Pseudoduganella dura: one gene and its partners. The protein of the gene in region 3 interacts with the protein of the main gene of each other region in a pairwise test. Links are inferred from orthologs where the notes say so. Each region holds a gene or a part of one and is shown on either strand. Other genes may lie near its edges.

Region 1 (3,679 bases), 200 kb from region 3 along the record:
CGCCCATGATCGTCTTCACGTCGTTGAAGTCGACATTGATGTGGCCCGGCACGTTGATGATCTCGGCGATACCCGCCACCGCGTTGTTCAGCACGTCGTCGGCATGCTGCAGCCACTCGATCAGCGATTCGTCCTCGTAGATCTCTTCGAGCTTCTCGTTCAGGATCACGATCAGCGAGTCGACATTCTGCGACAGCTGCTCCAGGCCCTCATCGGCGATCTCCATGCACTTCTGGCCTTCGTGCGAGAACGGCTTCGACACCACCGCCACCGTCAGGGCGCCCAGCGATTTCGCCACTTCCGCCACGATCGGCGCGGCGCCGGTGCCGGTGCCGCCGCCCATGCCCGCGGCGATGAACACCATGTGCGCACCGCGCAGCGCATCCTCGATGCGGGCGCGCGATTCCTCGGCCAGCTTGCGGCCGACATCGGGCTTCATGCCCGCCCCCAGGCCGGTCTCGCCGATCTGGATGATGTTGTCGGCCTTGGAAGCCGACAACGCCTGGGCATCGGTATTGGCGGCGATGAATTCCACCCCGCTCATGCCCTTGTTGATCATGTGCTGCACCGCGTTACCGCCCGCGCCGCCAACACCGACCACTTTGATCACCGTTCCCAGTGACGCGTTATCGACCATATCGAACTCCATGATGTGCTCCTAGTTTGAATGCGCTCTTGAACGCCGTCCTTCATATCGGTAGAAGGCCAGCAGGTTGAAGATCACGTTGTACCTTGAAAATAATACGCTCTTTGTTACCGTCCCGGGTGCCCCGCAGGCCGCTAAAGCTGCAGTAGTTCAAATTAAGACGCCTGGACTTTGCCAATGCACAGCCAGCATCCGATAACTTGAACCGCCACGCGCAGCGGGTTGGCGGGCTCCCCGTCAGAAATTACCGAGAAACCATTCCTTCATGCGTTGCCAGACCGCCTTCACGGACCCATCCTGGCGCGTCACGATATGCCCGCGCAAATACTGCTTTTTCGCCTCCAGCAAAAGACCGAGCACGGTGGCGTAGCGGGGGCTGCGCACCACGTCGGCCAGCTGGCCGCGATAGTCCGGCGTGCCGAGGCGCGCCGGTTTCAGGAAAATGTCTTCCGCCATTTCGACCATGCCGGGCATGATCGACGAGCCGCCGGTCAGCACGATGCCGGAGGAGAGCACGCCCTCGTAGCCGGATTCGCGCACGACCTGGTGCACCATGGCGAACAATTCCTCCACGCGCGGCTCGATGACCGCGGCCAGCGCCTGGCGCGACAGGTTGCGGGTGCCCCGGTCGCCCAGGCCCGGCACTTCCAGGTGCTCGCCCGGATCGGCCAGCACCTGCTTGGCCACGCCGTAGCGGATCTTGATCTCTTCCGCTTCGGAGGTGGGCGTGCGCAACGCCATCGCGATATCGTTGGTGATCTGGTCGCCGGCGATCGGAATCACCGCCGTATGGCGGATCGCGCCGTCCGAGAACACCGCGACGTCGGTGGTGCCGCCGCCGATATCGATCAGCACGACGCCCAGTTCCTTTTCGTCCGGCGTCAGCACGGCATCGGCCGATGCCATCGGTTGCAGGATCAGGTCGGAGACCTCGAGCCCACAGCGCCGCACGCACTTGACGATGTTCTGCACCGCGCTCACCGCGCCGGTAACGATATGGACCTTCACTTCCAGCCGGATGCCGCTCATGCCGATGGGCTCGCGCACGTCTTCCTGGCTGTCGACGATGAATTCCTGCGGCACCGTGTGCAGCAGCTGCTGATCAGTAGGAATGTTAACGGCCTTTGCCGTTTCAATGACGCGCGCCACGTCGGTGGACGTGACTTCCTTTTCCTTGATCGCCACCATGCCGCTCGAATTGAAGCTGCGGATATGGCTGCCCGCGATGCCCGCGTACACATTGCGGATCTTGCAGTCGGCCATCAGCTCGGCCTCCTCGAGGGCGCGCTGGATGGACTCCACGGTCGCTTCGATGTTGACCACCACGCCCTTTTTCAGGCCCTTCGATTCGTGCTGTCCCAGCCCGATCACTTCGTGGCGGCCATCGCCCATCACCTCGGCCACCACGGCCACCACCTTCGAGGTGCCGATGTCGAGGCCGACGATCAGGTTTTTCGCGTCTTTTGTCATTGTTTTGCTCGTTAAATTCGTTTCGCTCTGCCCTGGCTTGCTGCAGCTTATTTCTTGGTCTTTTCGGCCGGTATCTTCAAGTTCGTCGCCGACAGCGCCAGCCCGTTCTGGTACCGCATGTCGATCGTTTCAATGTCCTGCACGCGCGTGGCCAGCTGCGGCCAGACCGACACCAGCCGCGCCACGCGGTCGCGCAGCATCGTCGGCGTCTGCTCGCGGCCCAGCGCCACGCTGGTGCCGTTGTTCAGTATCACCGTCCACGCGTAGCGGCTCGACAGGGCCAGGCCTTCCGGCACCAGCTTCGCCGGCGCGAACCACTTGCGCAGCTCGGCGTAGCGGGACAGCACTTCCTTCTCGCTGCCGTCCGGTCCGGAAAACTGCGGCAGCTCGTGATCTTCTTCCGCCTCGGCCAGGTTGGCGGTAAATACATCGCCCTTCACCGACAGCAGCCGGCCGTCTTCACCCCACGTGCCCAGCGCTTCGTGCTCTTCCACTTCGACGATCAGGCGGTCGGGCCATTCGCGCCGCACGGTGGCGCGCCGCACCCACGGCACCGCCTCGAACACCTGGCGCACCTGCTCCAGGTTCGCCGTGAAGAAGTTGCCGCGGATGCGGCCCTGCGTGCCGTTCGTCAGCGTCAGCAGGTTGACGTGGCGCAGCTCGGCCTGCCGCATGGCCTCGACGCGGATCATGCGCAGGTCGAACACCGGCCGGTGCGCGATCCACCAGATGCCGGCGGCGACGCAAACGGCGAACACCAGCGCGACAATGCCGCTGGCGGTTGCGTTCAAGGCTTTCGCGTCGTGCCACATCGGTGCTTATGCCCTCTTGTTCTTCAACCGCGCCGTGCGCAGGATTTCCACGCACAGCGCTTCGTAGGACAGGCCTACCGCGCGCGCCGCCATCGGCACCAGCGAGTGGCTCGTCATGCCGGGCGACGTGTTCACTTCCAGCAGGAACGGCCGGCTGTCGCTGTCGCGCAGCAGCACGTCCACGCGCGCCCAGCCCTCGCAGCCCAGCGTGCGATAGGCCGCCACGGCGATGCGGCGCATTTCCGCCTGCACCGCTTCATCGAGCTGAGGCGGGCAAAAATACTGCACGCTGTCGGTGAAATACTTGTTCTGGTAATCGTAGTTGCCTTCCGGCGCGGCGATTTCCACGACCGGCAGCGCGCGCACAGCGGCGCCGGTGCCCAGCACGGCAACCGTGAATTCGCGGCCGGTGATGAAGCTCTCAGCCAGCACGTCGTCGTCCAGCTTCGCCGCCACGTCGTACGCCGCCTGGAACGCCTCCACCGCGCCGACCTTGGTGATGCCGATCGAGGACCCCTCGTGCGGCGGCTTGACAATCAGCGGCAGGCCCAGCTTTTCCGCCACGGCCGGCAGGTCGGACTGCGCATCGAGCAACGCGTACTCCGGTGTCGGCAGCCCGGCTTCGAGCCACAGGATCTTGGTGGCGATCTTGTCCATGCCCACCGAGCTGGCCATCACGCCGCTGCCCGTGTAGGGTATGCCCAGCAGTTCCAGCGCGCCCTGCAGCGTGCCGTCCTCGCCCAGGCGGCCA
Region 2 (10,443 bases), 200 kb from region 3 along the record:
TGTTGTACTGCTCGTCCGCAGCCGCGGTCACGCGCTCGACCAGGTCCTCGTCGGTCAGGTTGCCTTCCTTTTCCAGCATCCCGGCCAGCGGCACGTCGATCTGCCACTCCGAAGCCAGCACGGCCTGCAGCGCCGGCACGTTCCACTGTTCCTCGACCGATTCTTCCGGCACGTACTGGCGCACCAGGTCGGTGAACACGCCGTGGCGCAGGTTCTGGATCATCTCCGAGATCTCGGTGGCTTCCAGCAGCTCGTTACGCTGCTGGTAGATCACCTTGCGCTGGTCGTTGGCCACGTCGTCGTATTCGAGCAGCTGCTTGCGGATGTCGAAGTTGCGCGCTTCGACCTTGCGCTGCGCCGATTCGATCGACCGCGTGACGATGCCGGCCTCGATCGGTTCGCCTTCCGGCATCTTCAGGCGTTCCATGATCGCGCGCACGCGGTCGCCGGCGAAGATGCGCAGCAGCGGATCGTCCAGCGACAGGTAGAAGCGCGACGAACCCGGATCGCCCTGGCGGCCGGAACGGCCGCGCAGCTGATTGTCGACCCGGCGCGATTCATGGCGCTCGGTGCCGATGATGTGCAGGCCGCCGGCCGCCACCACCTGCTCGTGCAGCGCCTGCCAGCCGTCGCGCAGCTTTTGCGCGCGGGCTTCCTTGTCGGCGTCGGACAGGTTCGCATCCGCCTCGAGGAGCTTGATCTGGTTCTCCAGGCTGCCGCCCAGCACGATATCGGTACCACGACCGGCCATGTTGGTGGCGATCGTGATGGCCTTCGGCGAGCCCGCCTGGGCGATGATTTCCGCTTCGCGGGCGTGCTGTTTCGCGTTCAGCACGTTGTGCGGCAGCTTGGCCTTGTCGAGGATCGACGCCAGCAGTTCGGAGTTCTCGATCGACGTGGTGCCGACCAGTACCGGCTGGCCGCGCTCGTAGCAGTCGCGGATGTCGGTGACCATCGCCTGGTATTTCTCCTGCGCCGACTTGTACACCTGGTCCTGCTTGTCCTTGCGGGCGGACGGGCGGTTCGGCGGGATCACCACGGTCTCGAGGCCGTAGATGTCCTGGAATTCGAAGGCTTCCGTGTCGGCGGTACCGGTCATGCCGGACAGCTTGCCGTACATGCGGAAGTAGTTCTGGAACGTGATCGAGGCCAGCGTCTGGTTCTCGTTCTGGATCTTGACGCCTTCCTTCGCTTCCACGGCCTGGTGCAGGCCGTCGGACCAGCGGCGGCCCGTCATCATCCGGCCCGTGAATTCGTCGACGATCACCACTTCGCCGTTCTGCACCACGTAGTGCTGGTCCTTGTGGTACAGCGCGTGCGCACGCAGCGCCGCATACAGGTGGTGCACCAGCGTGATGTTGGCGGAGTCGTACAGCGAGGCGCCTTCCGGCAGCAGGCCCATGCCCGTCAGGATCGATTCGGCCTTCTCGTGGCCGGCTTCGGTCAGCAGCACCTGGTGCGCCTTCTCGTCCTTCGTGTAATCGCCGGGCACTTCGATGCTGCCCTTGCCGTCCGGCTTTTCCTCGCCGATCTGCAGGGTCAGCATCTTCGGCACTTCGTTGATCTTGTGGTACAGGTCGGTGTGGTTCTCGGCCTGGCCGGAAATGATCAGGGGGGTGCGCGCCTCGTCGATCAGGATCGAGTCGACTTCATCGACGATCGCGTAGTTCAGGCCGCGCTGCACGCGGTCGTTGAGGTCGAACACCATGTTGTCGCGCAGGTAGTCGAAGCCGAACTCGTTGTTGGTGCCGTACGTGATGTCGGCGGCATACGCCTGCTGCTTGACCGAATGCTCCATCTGCCCCAGGTTGACGCCCGTGGTCAGGCCCAGCCAGCGGTACAGCTTGCCCATGGTTTCGGCGTCGCGCTGTGCCAGGTAATCGTTGACGGTCACGATGTGCACGCCCTTGCCGGACAGCGCGTTCAGGTAGGCCGGCAGGGTTGCCGTCAGCGTCTTGCCTTCACCCGTGCGCATCTCGGCGATTTTCCCGTAATGCAGCACCATGCCGCCGAGCAGCTGCACGTCGAAGTGGCGCATCTTGTATACGCGCTTCGACGCTTCGCGGCATACCGCGAAGGCCTCGGGCAGCAAATCGTCCAGCGCTTCGCCGGCTGCGACGCGTGCCTTGAAGGCAGGCGTTTTCGCCTGCAGTTCGGCGTCCGACAGCTTTTCGTACTCGGGTTCGAGGGCGTTGATTGCCTTGACGGTTTTTTGGTATTGCTTGAGCAGCCGTTGGTTACGGCTGCCGAAAATCGCGGTCAGTAAGGACATGCTTGAATTCTTGAGTAAATGCCGTTTAAAAGAAGCTCGCTTCGCGACCTCGCCCAAAGCCTGTGGCAAAAGACCATGATTTTAGCACGGGGGTACTTGGGGATGGCCCGCCGGAAAGACAATAGCCTAAATGCAAATCGCCGCCTGCACCGCGGCCCTGGCCATTATCGTCCGGCACCGGCAGCGGCCCGCACCGCCGATGCTGCACGCACGGCGCGGCTATGCTATGTTTCGCGCATGCGATTCAACTCCCCCAACCAGAACCGGAATGCGGTCGAAGCCACGGACTTCCTGCGCCGTCACGACCGCCTGGCCCCGCTGCTGCCGGCCGTGCAGCGCATGGCCAAGCTGCAGCAGGATTGCGCGAAGGTCTTGCCGACCGCCTTCAGCTTTTGCGAAATCCTGTCGTTCGAGGCCGGGCAACTGGTGCTGTCGACGCCGAATGCGTCGCTTGCCGCCAAGCTTAAACAGCAATTGCCAAAGCTGCAAGACGCGCTCGCTAAAAAAGGGTGGCAGATCGACAACATTCGCCTGAAGGTGCAAATGATGCGGGTCATGACCACGCCGCCCGTGGAGCGGCGCCAGCTCGTCATTCCCGAGGTGGGGGTGGAATCGTTCGCGCAGCTGTCCGAGGCGCTCGAACCGAGCAAGCAGAATGCGACGCTGATCGCGGCGCTGCGCGCCCTGGTGGCGCACCGCCGCTAACCCTTCTCTTCTCAGTTATAAGACCATTCCTGGTCCATCTGCCTGGCATACGACGGCGGCGCCTGCTCGGCGGAATCGTAGGTGACGATCTCGTACGCATCCGGATTGGCCAGCAGTTCGCGCAGCAGCTTGTTGTTCAGCGCGTGGCCGGACTTGTGCGCCTCGTAGGCGCAGACCAGCGGGTGGCCGATCACGTACAGGTCGCCGATCGCATCGAGGATCTTGTGGCGCACGAATTCGTCGTCGTAGCGCAGGCCGTCGGGATTGAGGATCCGGTACTCGTCCATCACGATCGCGTTTTCCAGCGAGCCGCCGCGCGCCAGGCCGATCCCGCGCAGCATTTCCACGTCCTGCATGAAGCCGAACGTGCGCGCGCGCGCCACCGCCTGGATATACGACTGGCTGCCGAAATCGATCTGCGCGCGCTGCGCGGTGCCGTCGACGGCCGGGTGGTTGAATTCGATGAAGAAGTCCAGCTTGAAACCGTTGTGCGGCACCAGGCGCGCCCATTTCTCGCCGGCGCCCTGCCCTTCGCGCACTTCGACCGGCTTCGTGATGCGGATGAATTTCTTCGGCGCGCCCTGCTCGGCGAGGCCGGCCTGCTGCAGCAGGTAGACGAACGACGATGCCGAGCCATCCATGATGGGGATCTCTTCGGCGGTCACGTCGATGTACAGGTTGTCGATGCCAAGGCCCGCGCAGGCGGACATCAGGTGTTCGATCGTCGACACGCGTGCGCCGTCCTTGATCATCACGGTGGCCATGCGGGTATCGCCGATTTCCAGGGGCCCCACAGGGAATACCACCGGCGGATCGAGATCCACGCGTGCGAAGATGATGCCCGTGTCGGGCGGAGCCGGGCGCAAGGTCAGTTCGACCTTGGTGCCGGAGTGCACGCCGACACCGGTGGTGCGGACTTGTTCTTTGATCGTACGTTGTTTCATTTCACGATTATATCGAGTTTCCCCCACCCGCGTTCCCTCTGCAAAAAGGCATAAAGGCAAGACAATATGCGGGTTTCACGGGTGTTCCGCCTCCTTGTGCACCGCCTCGCGCCGTACCAGGTAAATGCCGCTGCCGATGATGATCGCCGCCCCGCTCAGGGTCCACCGGTCGGGCAGCGTGTTCCACAGCGCCCAGTCGATCGCCACGCTCCAGGCCAGCGCCGTGTACTCGAACGGCGCCACGATGGAAGCCTTGCCGATGCTGAACGCCTTGGTAATGGCAAGCTGGCCGAAAAACCCGGACAGTGCCAGCGTGGCGATCACCGGCCAGTCGTCCCACCGCAGCGCCACCCACCCCGGCCAGGCCAGCGGCAGCGCGCCGCCGCCGATCATTACCAGCAGCCAGAACATGATCTGCTGGTTCGAATCGGTGCGGGAAAGGATGCGGCTGGCGATGGCGGACACCGCATAGCATGTGGCCGCGCCGAGCACCGCCAGCCCGGCCAGGGAAATGAAACTGGTGCCTTCCGGCCGCAGCACCACCAGCACGCCGGCAAGCGCAACGCCGATGGCAAGCCACTGCATGCCGTCGACCCGCTCCTTCAGGATGAACACCGACAGCGCCGCGATCAGTGCCGGCGCGATGAAGAACACGGCATAGGCTTCCGACAGCGGCAGCGACTTCAGGCCGTAGGCGAACATGGTCAGCATGGCGATGCCCAGCGCGCCGCGCAGCAACTGCAGCGGCCAGTTCACGTCCAGCATGCCGCGGAACCCGCCACGCCAGGCGATGTACGAGCATACCAGCGGCATCGATGAAAACGCCCGCAGCACCGTCACCTGCATCGCGGGATAGCGGGCAGCGAGCAGCTTCATCGCAGTGTCCATGATCGAGAACATCGCGACGGCGGCGATCATCGCGTAAATACTGTGCAGGTTTTCCTTGGCGTGCGGTTTCAAGGGTTGTTCCATGTCGTGGCGGGCTGGACATTGTAGCCGTCGCGATGGAAATATTTCCGGAATCCGGGAGCATCGCAGTGATTCGGGAGCATTGTTCTCCGCCTGCGCAGCGGAGATGGCATGCAGGCCAGCTCTTCCGGACTCCGTCTTCAGGATATTTACTATTGGAAGGGCCGAACGTGCGCGGCACGGGGACGGTATGATATTCGGATGACCAAGCCCACCTCCCAGCCAAAGACCCCTGCCCTGTTCGACGTGCACGATTCGCCGATCCACGGCAAGGGCGTATTTGCCCGCCGCAAGATCCCGGCGGGTACCCGGATCATCGAATATACCGGCGAGATCGTCGACTGGGATGAAACCTGCCGCCGCACAGCCGAAAAAGGCGGACCGATCAACCATACGTTTTTCTTCACGCTGGCCAGCGGCCTGCTGATCGACGGCGGCGCCGGCGGCAACGATTCGCGCTTCATCAACCATTCGTGCGACCCGAACTGCGAAGCGATGGAAGAAGACGATCGGGTGTTCATCCACACGCTGCGCGATATCGAAAAAGGCGAGGAACTGCGCTACAACTACGGCCTGATCTATGACGAACGCCACACGCCGGCCGTCAAGAAGGCGTTTGCCTGCCGTTGCGGCGCCCCCAACTGCACAGGCCTGATGCTGGCGCCGAAAAAACGCAGCCGCGGCAAGAAGGCGGCCGGCTGATTGTTACAATCGTAGCCAATCTACAACGTTGCCATATCGCACGATTGTGAATTCGGCGACGCACCGGCATTCCCCCGGAAGGGGCATGGTTTTTTTGCCGGACCCCTCGTTGCCGTCTTCCTGCACATTACACGTATGTCGTGAAAATTCCATGCAGAAAAATCATATTTCTCATGTAAATCATTGCCGTCAATAACTTTGTAACGGTCGAGATAGCGCTACCGCAAGCCACGCCGCCGCTCCGCATAATGAAATCCCTGCAAACAACAAGGATTCACAATGAAAAGCTTGGCATTACACCTGCTGGCCGCATCCGCGCTGGCAGGGATGGCGCAAGGCGCCGTGGCCAGCGCCACAAGCGCGGGCGGGCTCGGGGCGGTCACGATCACGCTGGTCGACCTCGATCCCAACGACGGCATCACCCCTTCGATCCGTTTCGCGACCGACGCCGACGGGATCGACGGCGGCACGGTCAGCGGGGAACTGCGTTCGTGGACGGCCGATGGCGAAAGCTTCCGCGAATTCCGCAGCCAGGGAACGGGCCCCGCGTCGCTCGTCGCCGCCGGGCGCGATACCGCGATGGCCTCGGCCGGCGGCAGCGTCACGGGCCTGGCGGGCGCCGGCTTTTCAGCGCTTGCCGCACAGGGCCAGGCCGGCAGCGGCGCCACGGCGCGCGGCTCGTATGACGTGAGCGCGCAGTCGGCATGGGTGGGCTTCACGCTGTCCGCCAACACGGCGGTGCAATTCTCGGCCAGCGGCTGGGCGCAGGGATCGACATCGACGGGCGGCGACCCGGCCACCGGCTGGGACGAGGCCGGCGGCGCGCTGGTGGCGCTCAGCGCGGGCGGCCCCGATGGCGGCGGCAGCATCGTGTGGGACGACGACGAGCGGATCGCCACCGCCAGCTACACGCTCGACGGCGCCGGCAACGTGCACGGCGACGCGCAGTCGTGGAGCGGCCTGCTGGGGGTCTCGTTCAGCAACGCGACGGGCGCCAGCGCGGACGGCATCTTCACCGCCGAAGTCCGCGCGTTCGGCCACTCCGCCGTTTCCGCCGTGCCCGAACCGGCAACGGGCGTGATGCTGCTTGCCGGCCTGGGCCTGGTCGGCGCCGGCGTGCGCCGGCAACGCACGTGCCGGCCAGCCATGTGCCGCACCGGGAAGGAGAGCGCATGACACGCCGTCTCCTTGCCGCCGCGTGCCTGATGGCGGCCGCCTCCGGCGCCATGGCCGCCGCCAGCAGCAGCGTGCACATCAACGGTGTGACGATCACGCTGACCGACCTCGACCCGAACGACGGCATCGCCGCATCGGCCACGATGATGCACGGCAGCCAGCCATACCTGAACATCGGCGCGGCCAGTTTCGACCCCGCCTACAGCAACGACGCCTACGCGGCGGTGGGCACGCACGGCGGCAGCGGGCTCGCCGGTTCGGTCGGCACCACATTCGCGCACTCGTCCGCCACGATCGCCGGACAGTCGTCGATCGTCGGCTTTTCCGGCATCGCGCTCGATGGCGGCGCGCTGAGCACCGCCGCCGGGTATGGCGAGTACGGTGCGACGGCCGCGCCGTACACATCGATGAACGTGCAGGTGGCGGCCAATACCCGGGTCACGGTCACGTTCGACGCGAGCATCGACGTGGCGACGACGGTGGGCCTGGATACGGCCGGCAATGCCGAGCGCGCGATGGGGCGGATCCTGATGGCGTTCGACGGCCTGGACGCCGATGGCGCCAATGTCGTCGACGAGCAATGGCAGGAACTGCTGGCAGGATACCGGCTGGATGACGCCGGCAATGTGCTGGGCGACAGTTACCACTGGGCCGGCCAGCTGTCCGTGAGCTTCTCGAACCGGAGTGCGAGCGGCACGGTGGCGTCGCTGTACAGCGAAGGCGTCATCGGTGGAAATTCGGTCGTCAGTGCGGTGCCCGAGCCGGCCACGTACGGCATGCTCCTCGGCGGCCTGGCGCTGCTGGGCGCCGCGGCACGGCGCCGGCAGGCCGCAGTCTGACCGGCTGAAACGGCGATGGCGCCCGGAGGCGCCATCGTGGGGCATGGCGCCGAAGTCAGCGCCACGCCGGTTCATTCGTGGACGCTTACAGCTGGCCCAGCAGCGTCTCCGCGTTCGACACCTCGAACTTGCCGCCCTGTTCGATGTTCAGCTGCGTGACGACGCCGTCTTCGACCAGCATCGAGTAGCGCTGCGAGCGGGTGCCCATGCCGAACTTGGAGAAGTCGGCATCCAGGCCCAGCGCCTTGGCGAACGCGGCATTACCATCGGCCATCATGCGCACGATGTTGGTGGCCTTCTGCTCGCGGCCCCAGGCGCCCATCACGAAGGCGTCGTTGACCGAGACGCACCAGATCTCGTCCACGCCCTTGGCCTTGAATTCCTCGGCATGCTGCACGAAGCCCGGCACATGCTTGGCCGAGCAGGTTGGCGTGTAGGCGCCCGGCAGGCCGAAGATCGCGATCTTCTTGCCCTTGACGAGGTCCTGCACGTTGAAGGTATTCGGGCCCAGCGAACAGCCTTCGGTTTCGACTTCGACGAATTCGGACAGCGTGCCTTCCGGCAGCTTGTCGCCGATCTTGATGGTCATGGTGGTTCTCCTCTGATCTCGTGCAGACAAAAAAAAAGCCGACCAGGGTGGCTGCACCCTGGCGGCAGCTCCGGCAAGTATGCCAGAGCGCGAGCGAATCCGCTCGAAGGCGCCGTCCCCTCTCACGTAGGCCGGCGCGGCGCGGGCTCCCGAAGGAACCCCGCAAATACTGCTTCAGTCCGCCTGCTTGCGCAGGAACGCCGGAATGTCGTACGTTTCCATGCCGTTCTTTTCCATCGCGCGCACCTGCTCGGAAGCCGATTCGCGGCGCCATACGGCCGGCGCCTTCATGCCTTCGAACGAATGGCCGCCGGCGGCGCCCATGCCCGCCGCGACCGATGCGGCAGCGCCGCCCAGGCCGGCCTGCGGGTTCAACGGGTTGTTGTGCGTGCCCGTGCGCAGCATCTGCTGCGGTACCAGCTGCACGTGCTTCTTGTTCTTGCCCAGGCCGGTGGCCACGACGGTGACGCGGATCGAATCGCCCATCGAATCGTCGTAGGCGATACCCTGCGCGATCGAGGCATCGGGCGCGGCGAAGGCGCGCACGGCGGCCATCACTTCCTTGATCTCCTTGCCCTTCAGGCCGCGGCTGGCGGTCACGTTGACCAGCACGCCGCGCGCGCCGGACAGGTCGATGCCGTCGAGCAGCGGCGACGCCACGGCCTGTTCGGCGGCGATGCGCGCCCGGTCCACGCCGGCGGCGGTGGCGGTGCCCATCATCGCCTTGCCCTGCTCGCCCATGATCGTCTTCACGTCGTTGAAGTCGACATTGATGTGGCCCGGCACGTTGATGATCTCGGCGATACCCGCCACCGCGTTGTTCAGCACGTCGTCGGCATGCTGCAGCCACTCGATCAGCGATTCGTCCTCGTAGATCTCTTCGAGCTTCTCGTTCAGGATCACGATCAGCGAGTCGACATTCTGCGACAGCTGCTCCAGGCCCTCATCGGCGATCTCCATGCACTTCTGGCCTTCGTGCGAGAACGGCTTCGACACCACCGCCACCGTCAGGGCGCCCAGCGATTTCGCCACTTCCGCCACGATCGGCGCGGCGCCGGTGCCGGTGCCGCCGCCCATGCCCGCGGCGATGAACACCATGTGCGCACCGCGCAGCGCATCCTCGATGCGGGCGCGCGATTCCTCGGCCAGCTTGCGGCCGACATCGGGCTTCATGCCCGCCCCCAGGCCGGTCTCGCCGATCTGGATGATGTTGTCGGCCTTGGAAGCCGACAACGCCTGGGCATCGGTATTGGCGGCGATGAATTCCACCCCGCTCATGCCCTTGTTGATCATGTGCTGCACCGCGTTACCGCCCGCGCCGCCAACACCGACCACTTTGATCACCGTTCCCAGTGACGCGTTATCGACCATATCGAACTCCATGATGTGCTCCTAGTTTGAATGCGCTCTTGAACGCCGTCCTTCATATCGGTAGAAGGCCAGCAGGTTGAAGATCACGTTGTACCTTGAAAATAATACGCTCTTTGTTACCGTCCCGGGTGCCCCGCAGGCCGCTAAAGCTGCAGTAGTTCAAATTAAGACGCCTGGACTTTGCCAATGCACAGCCAGCATCCGATAACTTGAACCGCCACGCGCAGCGGGTTGGCGGGCTCCCCGTCAGAAATTACCGAGAAACCATTCCTTCATGCGTTGCCAGACCGCCTTCACGGACCCATCCTGGCGCGTCACGATATGCCCGCGCAAATACTGCTTTTTCGCCTCCAGCAAAAGACCGAGCACGGTGGCGTAGCGGGGGCTGCGCACCACGTCGGCCAGCTGGCCGCGATAGTCCGGCGTGCCGAGGCGCGCCGGTTTCAGGAAAATGTCTTCCGCCATTTCGACCATGCCGGGCATGATCGACGAGCCGCCGGTCAGCACGATGCCGGAGGAGAGCACGCCCTCGTAGCCGGATTCGCGCACGACCTGGTGCACCATGGCGAACAATTCCTCCACGCGCGGCTCGATGACCGCGGCCAGCGCCTGGCGCGACAGGTTGCGGGTGCCCCGGTCGCCCAGGCCCGGCACTTCCAGGTGCTCGCCCGGATCGGCCAGCACCTGCTTGGCCACGCCGTAGCGGATCTTGATCTCTTCCGCTTCGGAGGTGGGCGTGCGCAACGCCATCGCGATATCGTTGGTGATCTGGTCGCCGGCGATCGGAATCACCGCCGTATGGCGGATCGCGCCGTCCGAGAACACCGCGACGTCGGTGGTGCCGCCGCCGATATCGATCAGCACGACGCCCAGTTC
Region 3 (10,360 bases):
GATCGCGATCGTCGACTGGATGATGTGGAAGCCCTTGCCCAGCGGGTCGGCGGTGGGATCGATGAGCGTCATCACCCGCTCGCGCTGGTAGTCGTGCATCATCGACCAGGCCACCGGCATGAAGCAGGCGCCGGCCACCACCAGCGCCAGCATGGCCCGCCAGGGCAGTCCGGCCAGGTAGATTACCGCGAAGCCCGCGGCCACCACCAGCAGCGACGTGCCCAGGTCCGGCTGCCGCATTATCAGCCCCACCGGCACCATCAGCAGCAGCGCGCCGACCAGGTAGGAATGCCAGCGCAGGTGGCCCTGCTGGTTCTGGAAATACCAGGCCAGCATCAGCGGCACGGCGATCTTGGCCAGTTCGGAGGGCTGGATGTCGATGATGCCGATGTGCAGCCAGCGCCGCGCGCCCAGCTTGATCGTGCCGAACAGCGCCACCGCCACCAGCAGCAGTACGGTCACGCCATAGGCCGGCACGGCGATGCGCATCATGTTCTGCGGCGACACGTTCGCCGTGATCCACATCACCAGCACGCACATCGCGATGTTGCGCAGCTGGTCTTCGATCTTGCCAGGAATGCCCAGGCTGGCCGAGTACAGCGTGACCAGGCTGGTCGTCAGCAGCAATGCCAGCAGCAGCAGCAGCGGCGGATCGAATACGGCCACATAGGGTTTCAGGCGCCGCCACAGCGAGCGTCGTTCATTGATGCGCATGTTATTCCCTGTTCCTTGGCGGGACGGCCGCCGGTTGCGGCGCCGGCCGGGCAGGCGCCGGCACGGGCTGCCGCGCAGCCGCCGGCGGGGTCGCGGCCGGGGCCGCGCCAGAGGCCGGCCGTACCGGCATCAGTCCCAGCGATGGCGGCGCGGCGGCCGGCTTGCGCGCGGCGTTCGGCGCGGCGGCCTGCCCGGCCACGGCCTGCTGCGCCGCCAGTTCTTCCCGCGCCAGCGCCGCCTCTTCCTCGGCGATCGGGCCCTCGATGGGCTCGATCAGCTCGGCGTCTTCCTTCGGCACCCTGGCCGTGTTCTTCTCGGTCGGCAGCTTGCCGAGGATGTAGTAGTCGAGCACCTTGCGCGCGATCGGCGCCGCCACGGCGCCGCCGAAGCCGGCGTTCTCGACCACCATCGCGATCGCGATGCGCGGCTTGTCGGCCGGCGCGAACGCGGTGAACAGCGCATTGTCGCGCAGGCGCTCGGCCAGGTTCTTGGCGTTGTACTTTTCATTGGCGCGGATGCCCACGACCTGCGCGGTACCGGTCTTGCCGCCCACCGTATAGCCCACATTGGCAAAGGCGCGGGTCGCGGTGCCGCCCTGCTCGCTTACCACGCCCACCATCGCATCCTTGATGAGGTCGATGTTCTGCTGCTTCAGCGGAATACGATAGCTTTCCTTCGGCACCGTCAGCGTGCGCGCGCGCGTACCGCCATCCTCGACGATCTTCACCAGGTGCGGCTTCATCACCACGCCGTTGTTGGCCAGGTTCGCCACCGCGTGGGCGATCTGCAACGGGGTGTAGGAGTTGTAGCCGGAACCGTTCGATACCGAGATCGTGTCGCCGCCCACCCAGCGGCCGGCCGCCGGGTTCTTCTTGTAGCGCGCCTGCTTCCATTCGCGCGACGGCAGCACGCCCGTCTTCTCGTTTTCCAGGTCGATGCCGGTGCGCTGGCCGAAGCCGAACGGCTTCATGAAATCGTGGATCGCGTCGATGCCCATGTCGCGGCCCAGCTGGTAGTAGTAGGTATTGCACGAGACCACGATCGACTTGCGCAGGTCCACCGTGCCATGCCCGCCCGGCACGTCGTCGCGGAACTTGTGGGTGCCGAGGTACATGAAACCCGGATCGAAGATCGCCTGCGACGGGGTGCGCTTGCCCAGCTCCAGCGCCGCCAGCGCCATGAACGGCTTGAAGGTGGAACCGGGCGCATAGGTGCCGGATAGGGGCCGGTTCACCATGGGCCGGTCGAGCGACGTGTTCAGTTCGTTCCAGCTCTGGCTATCGATGCCGTCCACGAACAGGTTCGGGTCGTAGCCGGGGCGCGACACGTAGGCCAGCACGTCGCCGGTGGCCGGTTCGATCGCCACCAGCGCGCCGCGCCATTCACCGAACGCTTCCTCGGCCACCTTCTGCAATTCGATGTCGATCGACAGGATCAGGTTGCTGCCGGAGGTCGGCGGCGTGCGCGACAGCGTGCGGATCGCCCGGCCGCCGGCCGAGACTTCCACCTCCTCGTAGCCGGTGATGCCGTGCAGCTGCTTTTCATAGCTCTTTTCCAGGCCTTCCTTGCCGATGTAATCGGTGCCGTTGTAGTTGGCCGCATCCTCGCGTTCCTCGATCGCCCTGGCTTCCTTCTGGTTGATGCGGCCGATAAAGCCGATCACGTGCGACGCCGTTTCGCCCAGCGGATAGTTGCGGAACAGGCGCGCCTGCACCTCGACACCGGGATAGCGGAAGCGGTTGGCGGTGAAGCGGGCCACCTCCTCGTCAGACAGCCGGGTGCGCAACGGAACGCTGGCGAAGTTCTTCGACTCGTCCATCAGCTTCTTGAAGCGGCGGCGGTCCTTCGGGGTCACTTCCACGATCAGGGCCAGCGCATCGATCATCTCCTCGAGCGGGATGCGCAGCTTGGAAGGCGTGATCTCGAGCGTGTAAGCCGAGTAGTTGCGCGCCAGGACGACACCGTTGCGGTCCAGGATCAGGCCGCGGTTCGGCTGGATCGGCACCACCGCGATGCGGTTGTCCTCGGCCTGCGCCATGTAGTCGTTGTGCCGGATCACCTGCAGCCACACGAGCCGCGCCAGCAGCAGGGCGAAGCAGACGAACACGAGGAGGCCGAGCGCCGTCAGCCGCACCCGGAACAGGTGCAGTTCGCGTTCGTTGTTCTTCAGCTCAGTCATCGTTGCAGGGTCAGATCGGACGGGTATGGTCTTTGTCGACCGCGCGCCGCTGCGGTGCCAGCAGCAGCATCGTGATCAGCGGCCACAGCAGCGCCGACACGAAGCTTTCGACGAAATAGAACCAGCCGGGGAACTTGCCCGATACCAGGAAGCGCACCAGCAACTGCACGGCCTGCGCCAGCAGCAGCAGCGGCAGCACGTGCATCGCCTGTACACTGATGCGGAACCACAGCACGCGCCGGTGCATCATGATCGCGCAATAGGACAGCAGGGTGTAGGCCAGCGCGTTCTCGCCCAGCAGCGTGGCATCGTGCACGTCCATCAGCAGGCCGAGGCAGAACGCGGTGCCGATGCCGACCCGGCGCGGCTGGTGCACGCCCCAGAACACCAGCACCAGCGCCACGAAATCCGGCGCGGCAATGAACTGGCCCCATGGCATCAGGTTGAGCAGGAATGCCGCGATCAGGCTGATCGCGATGAAGATCGGGCTGACGGGCAGCAGGATGTACTGCGGACGGTTCATCGGGTTTCCCTCGCTGCGGCCGGGATATTGGAGCCGGCGGCGGCCGGCGCGGTTGTTCGCGGCGGGTTGGCGGCCGGCGCGGCGGCGGGCGGCGTGGACGGTGCCGGCGCGGCCGTGCGCGCCGGCGCCTGTGCGGCGGCTGGAGTAGTAGTCGGAGCAGCGGCCAGGGGCTGCGGCGGGGCTGCCGGGCGCAGGCCGGGCACCGTGGCCGGGGCCGGCAATGCCGGCGCATTCGCCGGCGCCACGGCCGCTGCCGCCGCCGTCGGCGCCGGCACCGCGGCGGTATCGGCCGCCTTTTTCTTCTTCACGGGCTTGGACGTATCTTCTTCCACCGGCCGCGGCGGAATTTCCGGCGGCGACATCAGGACCAGCAGTTGCGTATTGCGCTCGATGCCAGCCAGCGGCTGGCACACCACGCGCCCGAACATGCCGTTCGCGCTGTTTTCCACCTGCGTGACGCGCGCCACCGCCAGTCCGGCCGGGTAGACGCCATCGATACCGGAAGTGATCAGGATGTCGCCGACGACCACGTCGGCGTTCGGTGCCATGAAGCGCAGGTCGAGGTTGCCCGACTGGCCGCGGCCGTAAGCCACGCTGCGCAGGCCGTTGCGGAGCACCTGCACGGGAATCGCCTGCTCCTTGTCGGTCAGCAGCGTGACTTCGGAGGTGAACGGAAACACGCGCGTGACCTGGCCGACCACGCCCTGGTTGTCGATCACCGGCAGCCCGGCCGTCACGCCTTGTTGCGTGCCGCGGTTCAGGATCACCTTGCGGGTGAAGACATCGCGCGCGTCGTACAGGATCTCGGCCAGCATCGTCTTGCCCGGCACTTTTTCCTGCGCTTCGAGCAGCTTGCGCAGCTGCGCGTTCTCGGCCTGCGCGAGCTGCGCCTGCTGCAGCGTCTGCGCCATGGCGATCTGCTGGGTCTTGAGTTCGCGCACCTGTTTTTCCAGCCCGGACAGCGTGGAGAAATAGGTGCCCACGCCCGCCAGCGCATCGCGCGGCAGCATGGCCACCACCTGCAGCGGGTACAGCACGGTGCCGACGACCTGGCGCACCACGGTCAGCGCGCCCACGCGTGAGTCGAACAGCAGCAACGCGATCGAAATGCACGCGCAAATCATCATCTTGGCGCGCGCTGACGCCCCTTGCTTGAAGAGTGGCGGCGGACTGTATTCCATAAATCCTGAAAGGACGTGAGCGGCCGCGGTGAGCCCAATATGGGCGGCGCGGCCGCTCGGGTATTGCTAACGCCTGGCAGCGGTCACCCGCGAGAGTCGACCGGTCCCACGTTCGTGGCAGCGATCACTCGTATGAGAAGATCGATCCCAGCTGGTCCATGCGCTCGAGCGCCATGCCGGAACCGCGCACCACGCAGGTCAGCGGGTCTTCGGCCACCAGCACCGGCAGCCCGGTCTCTTCCATCAGCAGGCGATCCAGGTCGCGCAGCAGCGCGCCGCCGCCGGTGAGCATCATGCCTTTCTCGGCGATGTCCGCGCCCAGTTCCGGCGGTGTCTGCTCCAGCGCGTTCTTCACCGCCGACACGATATTGTTCAGCGGATCTGTCAGCGCTTCCAGGATCTCGTTCGACGAGATCGTGAACGAACGGGGAATGCCTTCGGACAGGTTGCGGCCCTTGACTTCCATTTCCTTCACTTCGGAGCCGGGGAACGCGGAGCCGATCGCCTTCTTGATCGCCTCGGCCGTCTGTTCGCCGATCAGCATGCCGTAGTTGCGGCGGATGTAGTTGACGATCGCCTCGTCGAACTTGTCGCCGCCCACGCGTACCGAACCCTTGTAGACCATGCCGCCCAGCGAGATGATACCCACCTCGGTGGTGCCGCCGCCGATGTCGACGACCATCGAGCCGGTGGCATCGGAGACCGGCAGGCCGGCGCCGATCGCGGCGGCCATCGGCTCTTCGATCAGGTAGACCTGCGAAGCGCCGGCGCCCAGCGCCGATTCGCGGATCGCGCGGCGTTCCACTTGGGTGGAACCGCACGGTACGCAGATGATGATGCGCGGGGAGGGACGGAAGAACTTCGAGTCGTGCACCATGCGGATGAACTGCTTGAGCATCTGCTCGGTCACGGTGAAGTCGGCGATCACGCCATCCTTCATCGGGCGGATCGCCTCGATGTTGCCGGGCACCTTGCCCAGCATCTGCTTGGCTTCCTTGCCTACCGCCTGGATCGTTTTCTTGCCATTCGGGCCGCCTTCCTGGCGGATCGCAACCACCGAGGGTTCATCGAGCACGATGCCGGAACCGCGGACGTAAATAAGGGTATTTGCCGTGCCGAGGTCAATGGCCAGATCGGACGAGATGTACCTGCGTAAAAAACCAAACATGAGTATCCTGTAGCGCTGCCCGCGCGTGGGCGATTGTCGAATTGTCCTGTGCTGCTTGTCCTGTGCTGCATACCTGCGATATGGAGCATAGATACGGAGCGTAATGCGGTGCCCTGGGAGCGGGGTCCTGCCGGACGCGGCGGCCACCGGGATGCCGGCAACGCATCAACCCGGCATTCTACCTTATAATTCACGGGCTATTTGCCCTCAATCCACTCAAATGTGCGGACCCCGAAGCCGGTGTTTATGCAGGTTTGCCGGGGTTTTAGGGCCGAAATGGCCGATCTTACAAAAGTCTTATCGAAACCCCCAGTATTTATATCTCGCGCTCCGCGCGCCCCGAAAATGGCCCTGACACCCACCGACGTAAACCGTATTGCCAAGCTGGCACAACTGGAATTGGACGAGCAGCATTCCGCGGCGATGCTGGACAAGCTCAATGGCATCTTCGCGCTGGCCGAGCAGATGCGGGCCGTGGATACCGAAGGCGTGCCCCCGCTGGCGCACCCGCTGGCCGCGCACATGCAGGTTGCCCTGCGCCTGCGCGAAGACGTGCCCACCGAACCGAACCGCCGCGACGAATACCAGCAGGTGGCGCCGAAGACCGAGGACGGCCTGTACCTGGTGCCGAAGGTGATCGACTAATTCATTCATCCCGCCGCAGCCTGGCGGGACCGCAGAAAAAACCATGATCCATACCAAGACCCTCAAAGAACTGTCCGCGCTGCTGCAGTCGAAAGAGATTTCCGCCACCGAGCTGGCGACGCATTACCTCGACCGTATCGAGGCCAGCGACCTGAACGCCTTCCTGCACGTCGACCGCCAGCTCACGCTGGCCCAGGCCGCGGACGCGGATGCCCGCATCGCCGCCGGCAACGCCCATGCGCTGACCGGGGTGCCGGTCGCGCACAAGGATATCTTCGTCACGCGCGGCTGGCGCTCGACCGCCGGCTCGAAAATGCTGGTTGATTACGTAAGCCCGTTCGATGCCACCGTGGTCGAGAAACTGCATGCCACGGGCATGGTACACCTGGGCAAACTCAATTGCGACGAGTTCGCGATGGGTTCGTCGAACGAGAATTCGGCCTTCGGCGCCGTGAAGAATCCATGGGACACCAGCGCGGTGCCGGGCGGCTCGTCCGGCGGTTCGGCCGCCGCCATCGCCGCGCGCCTGGCGCCGGCCGTGACCGGCACCGACACGGGCGGCTCGATCCGCCAGCCCGCCTCGTTCTGCGGCATCACCGGCATCAAGCCCACCTACGGCCGCGTGTCGCGCTTCGGCATGATCGCGTTCGCCTCGTCGCTGGACCAGGGCGGCCCGATGGCGCAGACCGCCGAGGACTGCGCGCTGCTGCTGTCGGCCATGGCCGGCTACGACGAGCGCGACTCCACCAGCCTGACGCCGGAACAGGGCGGCGTGCACGAGGATTTCTCGCGCAACCTGAACGAACCGCTCGATGGACTGCGCATCGGCGTGCCGAAGGAGTATTTCGGCGAAGGCCTGTCGGCGGACGTGGAATCGGCCGTGCGCGCCGCGCTGGACCAGTTCGTGAAGCTGGGCGCCACGCTGGTCGACATCTCGCTGCCGAACACCGCGCTGTCGATCCCCGCCTACTACATGATCGCGCCGGCCGAGGCATCGTCGAACCTGTCGCGCTTCGACGGCGTGCGCTACGGCTTCCGCGCCGAGGGCTACAAGGACCTGCAGGACATGTACCGGAAAACGCGCGCGCAGGGCTTCGGCCCCGAAGTACAGCGCCGCATCATGGTGGGCACCTACGTGCTGTGCCATGGCTATTACGATGCCTACTACGTCAAGGCGCAGAAGATCCGCCGCCTGATCGCCGACGATTTCGCGAAAGTGCTGAGCGGCCCGGATGCCGTGTGCGACGTGATCATGGGCCCGGTGGCCCCGACCGTGGCCTGGGACCTGGGCTCGAAGGCGGACGACCCGGTGGCGAACTACCTGGCCGACATCTTCACGCTGTCGACCAGCCTGGCCGGCCTGCCCGGCATGTCGATCCCGGCCGGCTTCGGCCAGGGCGACAAGAACGCCAGCCGCCCGGTGGGCCTGCAGATCATCGGCAATTACTTCGCCGAGGCGAAGCTGCTCAACATCGCCCACCAGTTCCAGCAGGCGACCGACTGGCACACGCGCGCTCCGGCCGGTGTCTGACCGCATCCAAGAGATCACAAGGAAACTAGTTATGGAATGGGAAGTCGTCATCGGTCTCGAGAACCACGTGCAGCTCACGACCGATTCGAAAATCTTCAGCGGCTCGCCGACGGCGTTCGGCGCCGCGCCGAACACGCAGGCCAGCCCGGTGGACCTGGCGCTGCCGGGCGTGCTGCCGGTGATGAACAAGCAGGCCGTGGACCGGGCGATCCGCCTCGGCCTGGCCGTGGGCGCGAAAATCGCGCCGCAATCGATCTTCGCGCGCAAGAACTATTTTTATCCCGACCTGCCGAAGGGTTACCAGATCAGCCAGATGGACGACCCGGTCGTGCAGGGCGGCTCGCTGACGTTCGGCTTTGAAAAGGACGGCAAGTTCGTCACCAAGACCGTGAACCTGACGCGCGCCCACCTTGAAGAGGACGCCGGCAAGTCGCTGCACGAGGATTACCACGGCATGTCCGGCATCGACCTGAACCGCGCCGGCACGCCGCTGCTGGAGATCGTGTCCGAACCGGAGATCCGCTCGGCGCAGGAAGCGGTGGCGTATGCGAAGGCGCTGCACGGCCTGGTGATGTGGCTGGGCGTTTGCGACGGCAACATGCAGGAAGGCTCGTTCCGCTGCGACGTCAACGTTTCCGTGCGGCCGAAAGGACAAACGGAATTCGGCACGCGCTGCGAGATCAAGAACCTGAACTCTTTCCGTTTCATCGAGGAAGCCGTGAACGTGGAAGTGCGCCGCCAGATCGAACTGATCGAGGATGGCGGCAAGGTGGTGCAGGCCACGCGCCTGTACGACCCGGATCGCAAGGAAACACGCGAGATGCGCAGCAAGGAAGACGCGCAGGATTACCGCTACTTCCCCGACCCGGACCTGCCGCCGCTGGCGATCTCCGAGGAATGGATCGAGCGCGTGAAGGCATCGATGCCGGAACTGCCGGCCGTGATGCGCGAGCGCTTCGTGAACGAGTACAAGCTGCCGGAATACGATTCGCTGGTGCTCACGTCGTCCAAGGCGATGGCCACGTACTTCGAAGCCGTGGTGGCGGCAGCGGGCCGGGAGAACGCCAAGGCGGCCGCCAACTGGCTGATGGGCGACGTGTCGTCCACGCTGAACCGCAACGATGTCGATATCGCGGATGCCCCGGTGAAACCGGCGCAACTGGCCGGCATGCTCAAGCGCATCGCCGACGGCACGATCTCGAACAAGGCGGCCAAGGAAGTCTTCCAGGCATTGTGGGAAGCGAACTCGGACGACGCGAGCCTGGTCGATGCCATCATCAAGGACAAGGACCTGGGACAGGTCTCGGATACCGGCGCGCTGGAAGCCATCGTCGACGAAGTGCTCGCGAACAACGCCAAGTCGGTCGAGCAATATCGCGCCGGCAAGGAAGCGGCGATCAACGCGCTGATCGGCCAGGCGATGAAGGCATCCAAGGGCAAGGCCAATCCAGCCCAACTGACCGAGCTGCTGAAGGCCAAGCTGGCGGGTTGAGCGGTACGCCAGACCCTGCAAAAAAGGCGCCGCGGCGCCTTTTTTGCTATCGTCACGCCATGAGAATCCTCGTCACCGCGCTGCTGGCCGTTGCCACCCTGCCCGCCTTCGCCGGACAGCCGGCCGGCATTCATTTCACCCACAACGACTGGGAAGTCGCCTGCGACAACACGCGCACCTGCCGCGCCGCCGGTTACCAGGCCGACGATGCATCCACGCCGGCCATTTCCGTATTGCTGGAGCGTGAGGCGGGCCCGGCCCGGCCCGTGACGGCAACGCTGAAGATCGGCACCTATGATGAAACGGCGCCGCTGCCGAAGGCCGGCACGGTGGCGATGCAGGTGAACGGCCGCGCGCTGGGCCCGGTAAAGATCGACCGCGAAGCGATGACGGGCGTGCTGACGGCCGCGCAGACGCAGGCGCTGCTGGCGGCGGTATCCGGCACCGGCACCGTGCAATGGACCGATGGCAGCCACGCGTGGACGCTGTCCGGCAAGGGTGCCGCCGCCGTGCTGCTGAAGATGGACGAGTTCCAGGGCCGCCTCGGCACCACGGGCGCCTTGATGCGCAAGGGGAACAAGGCCGAAGACGCCGTGCCGGTGTCGCTGCCGATGCCTGAAGTGTCGCCGGCATCGGCCGGTTCCACCGAGGTGGCCCTGCCGCCGGCGGCGCGCGCGGCGCTGCTGCGCGAACTGCGCGGCACGCTCAAGGCCGACGAATGCAACGCGTTCGCGCCGGAGCAGCTGGCGGTGCTGCGCCTGAACACCGGCAAGCTGCTGGTGCAGGCGCCCTGCTGGACCGGCGCCTACAACGAAGGCACCGGCTACTGGGTCGCCGACAAGGCGGCGCCGTTCAATCCCGTGCTGGTGACGACGGGCGGCAGCGACTATGCGGCCGGCACGATCTCGTCGTCGCAGAAAGGCCGCG

What was found.
Region 1: the proteins of GJV26_RS09625 (region 3) and ftsA interact in binary tests that used the Escherichia coli proteins (3 or more experiments, as listed by UniProt). The link is inferred for Pseudoduganella dura from one-to-one orthologs.
Region 2: the proteins of GJV26_RS09625 (region 3) and ftsZ interact in binary tests that used the Escherichia coli proteins (3 or more experiments, as listed by UniProt). The link is inferred for Pseudoduganella dura from one-to-one orthologs.

Annotation. Positions count from the first base shown.
Region 1 is NZ_WNWM01000002.1:1,986,733-1,990,411, forward strand. The notes cover bases 1-2,844. They hold ftsA (cell division protein FtsA), read right to left. Parts: upstream 2,117-2,844; coding sequence 884-2,116; downstream 1-883. Other genes in these bases: ftsZ (cell division protein FtsZ), read right to left, coding at 1-649; GJV26_RS08705 (cell division protein FtsQ/DivIB), read right to left, coding at 2,164-2,844. Outside these bases: more of GJV26_RS08705, read right to left, coding at 2,845-2,928; GJV26_RS08710 (D-alanine--D-alanine ligase), read right to left, coding at 2,935-3,679. UniProt on the Escherichia coli protein: Essential cell division protein that assists in the assembly of the Z ring. May serve as the principal membrane anchor for the Z ring.
Region 2 is NZ_WNWM01000002.1:1,977,803-1,988,245, forward strand. The notes cover bases 7,476-10,443. They hold ftsZ (cell division protein FtsZ), read right to left. Parts: upstream 9,580-10,443; coding sequence 8,371-9,579; downstream 7,476-8,370. Other genes in these bases: GJV26_RS30155 (PEP-CTERM sorting domain-containing protein), read left to right, coding at 7,476-7,607; GJV26_RS08690 (peroxiredoxin), read right to left, coding at 7,693-8,196; ftsA (cell division protein FtsA), read right to left, coding at 9,814-10,443. Outside these bases: preprotein translocase subunit SecA, read right to left, coding at 1-2,272; GJV26_RS08660 (DciA family protein), read left to right, coding at 2,375-2,977; lpxC (UDP-3-O-acyl-N-acetylglucosamine deacetylase), read right to left, coding at 2,989-3,921; GJV26_RS08670 (DMT family transporter), read right to left, coding at 3,997-4,839; GJV26_RS08675 (SET domain-containing protein), read left to right, coding at 5,092-5,592; GJV26_RS29910 (PEP-CTERM sorting domain-containing protein), read left to right, coding at 5,872-6,768; more of GJV26_RS30155, read left to right, coding at 6,765-7,475. UniProt on the Escherichia coli protein: Essential cell division protein that forms a contractile ring structure (Z ring) at the future cell division site. The regulation of the ring assembly controls the timing and the location of cell division.
Region 3 is NZ_WNWM01000002.1:2,179,696-2,190,055, forward strand. The notes cover bases 3,744-6,628. They hold GJV26_RS09625 (rod shape-determining protein), read right to left. Parts: upstream 5,766-6,628; coding sequence 4,722-5,765; downstream 3,744-4,721. Other genes in these bases: mreC (rod shape-determining protein MreC), read right to left, coding at 3,744-4,543; gatC (Asp-tRNA(Asn)/Glu-tRNA(Gln) amidotransferase subunit GatC), read left to right, coding at 6,111-6,410; gatA (Asp-tRNA(Asn)/Glu-tRNA(Gln) amidotransferase subunit GatA), read left to right, coding at 6,457-6,628. In the rest of the region: rod shape-determining protein RodA, read right to left, coding at 1-714; mrdA (penicillin-binding protein 2), read right to left, coding at 716-2,893; rod shape-determining protein MreD, read right to left, coding at 2,904-3,416; more of mreC, read right to left, coding at 3,413-3,743; more of gatA, read left to right, coding at 6,629-7,941; Asp-tRNA(Asn)/Glu-tRNA(Gln) amidotransferase subunit GatB, read left to right, coding at 7,973-9,433; GJV26_RS09645 (DUF1176 domain-containing protein), read left to right, coding at 9,493-10,360. UniProt on the Escherichia coli protein: Forms membrane-associated dynamic filaments that are essential for cell shape determination. Acts by regulating cell wall synthesis and cell elongation, and thus cell shape.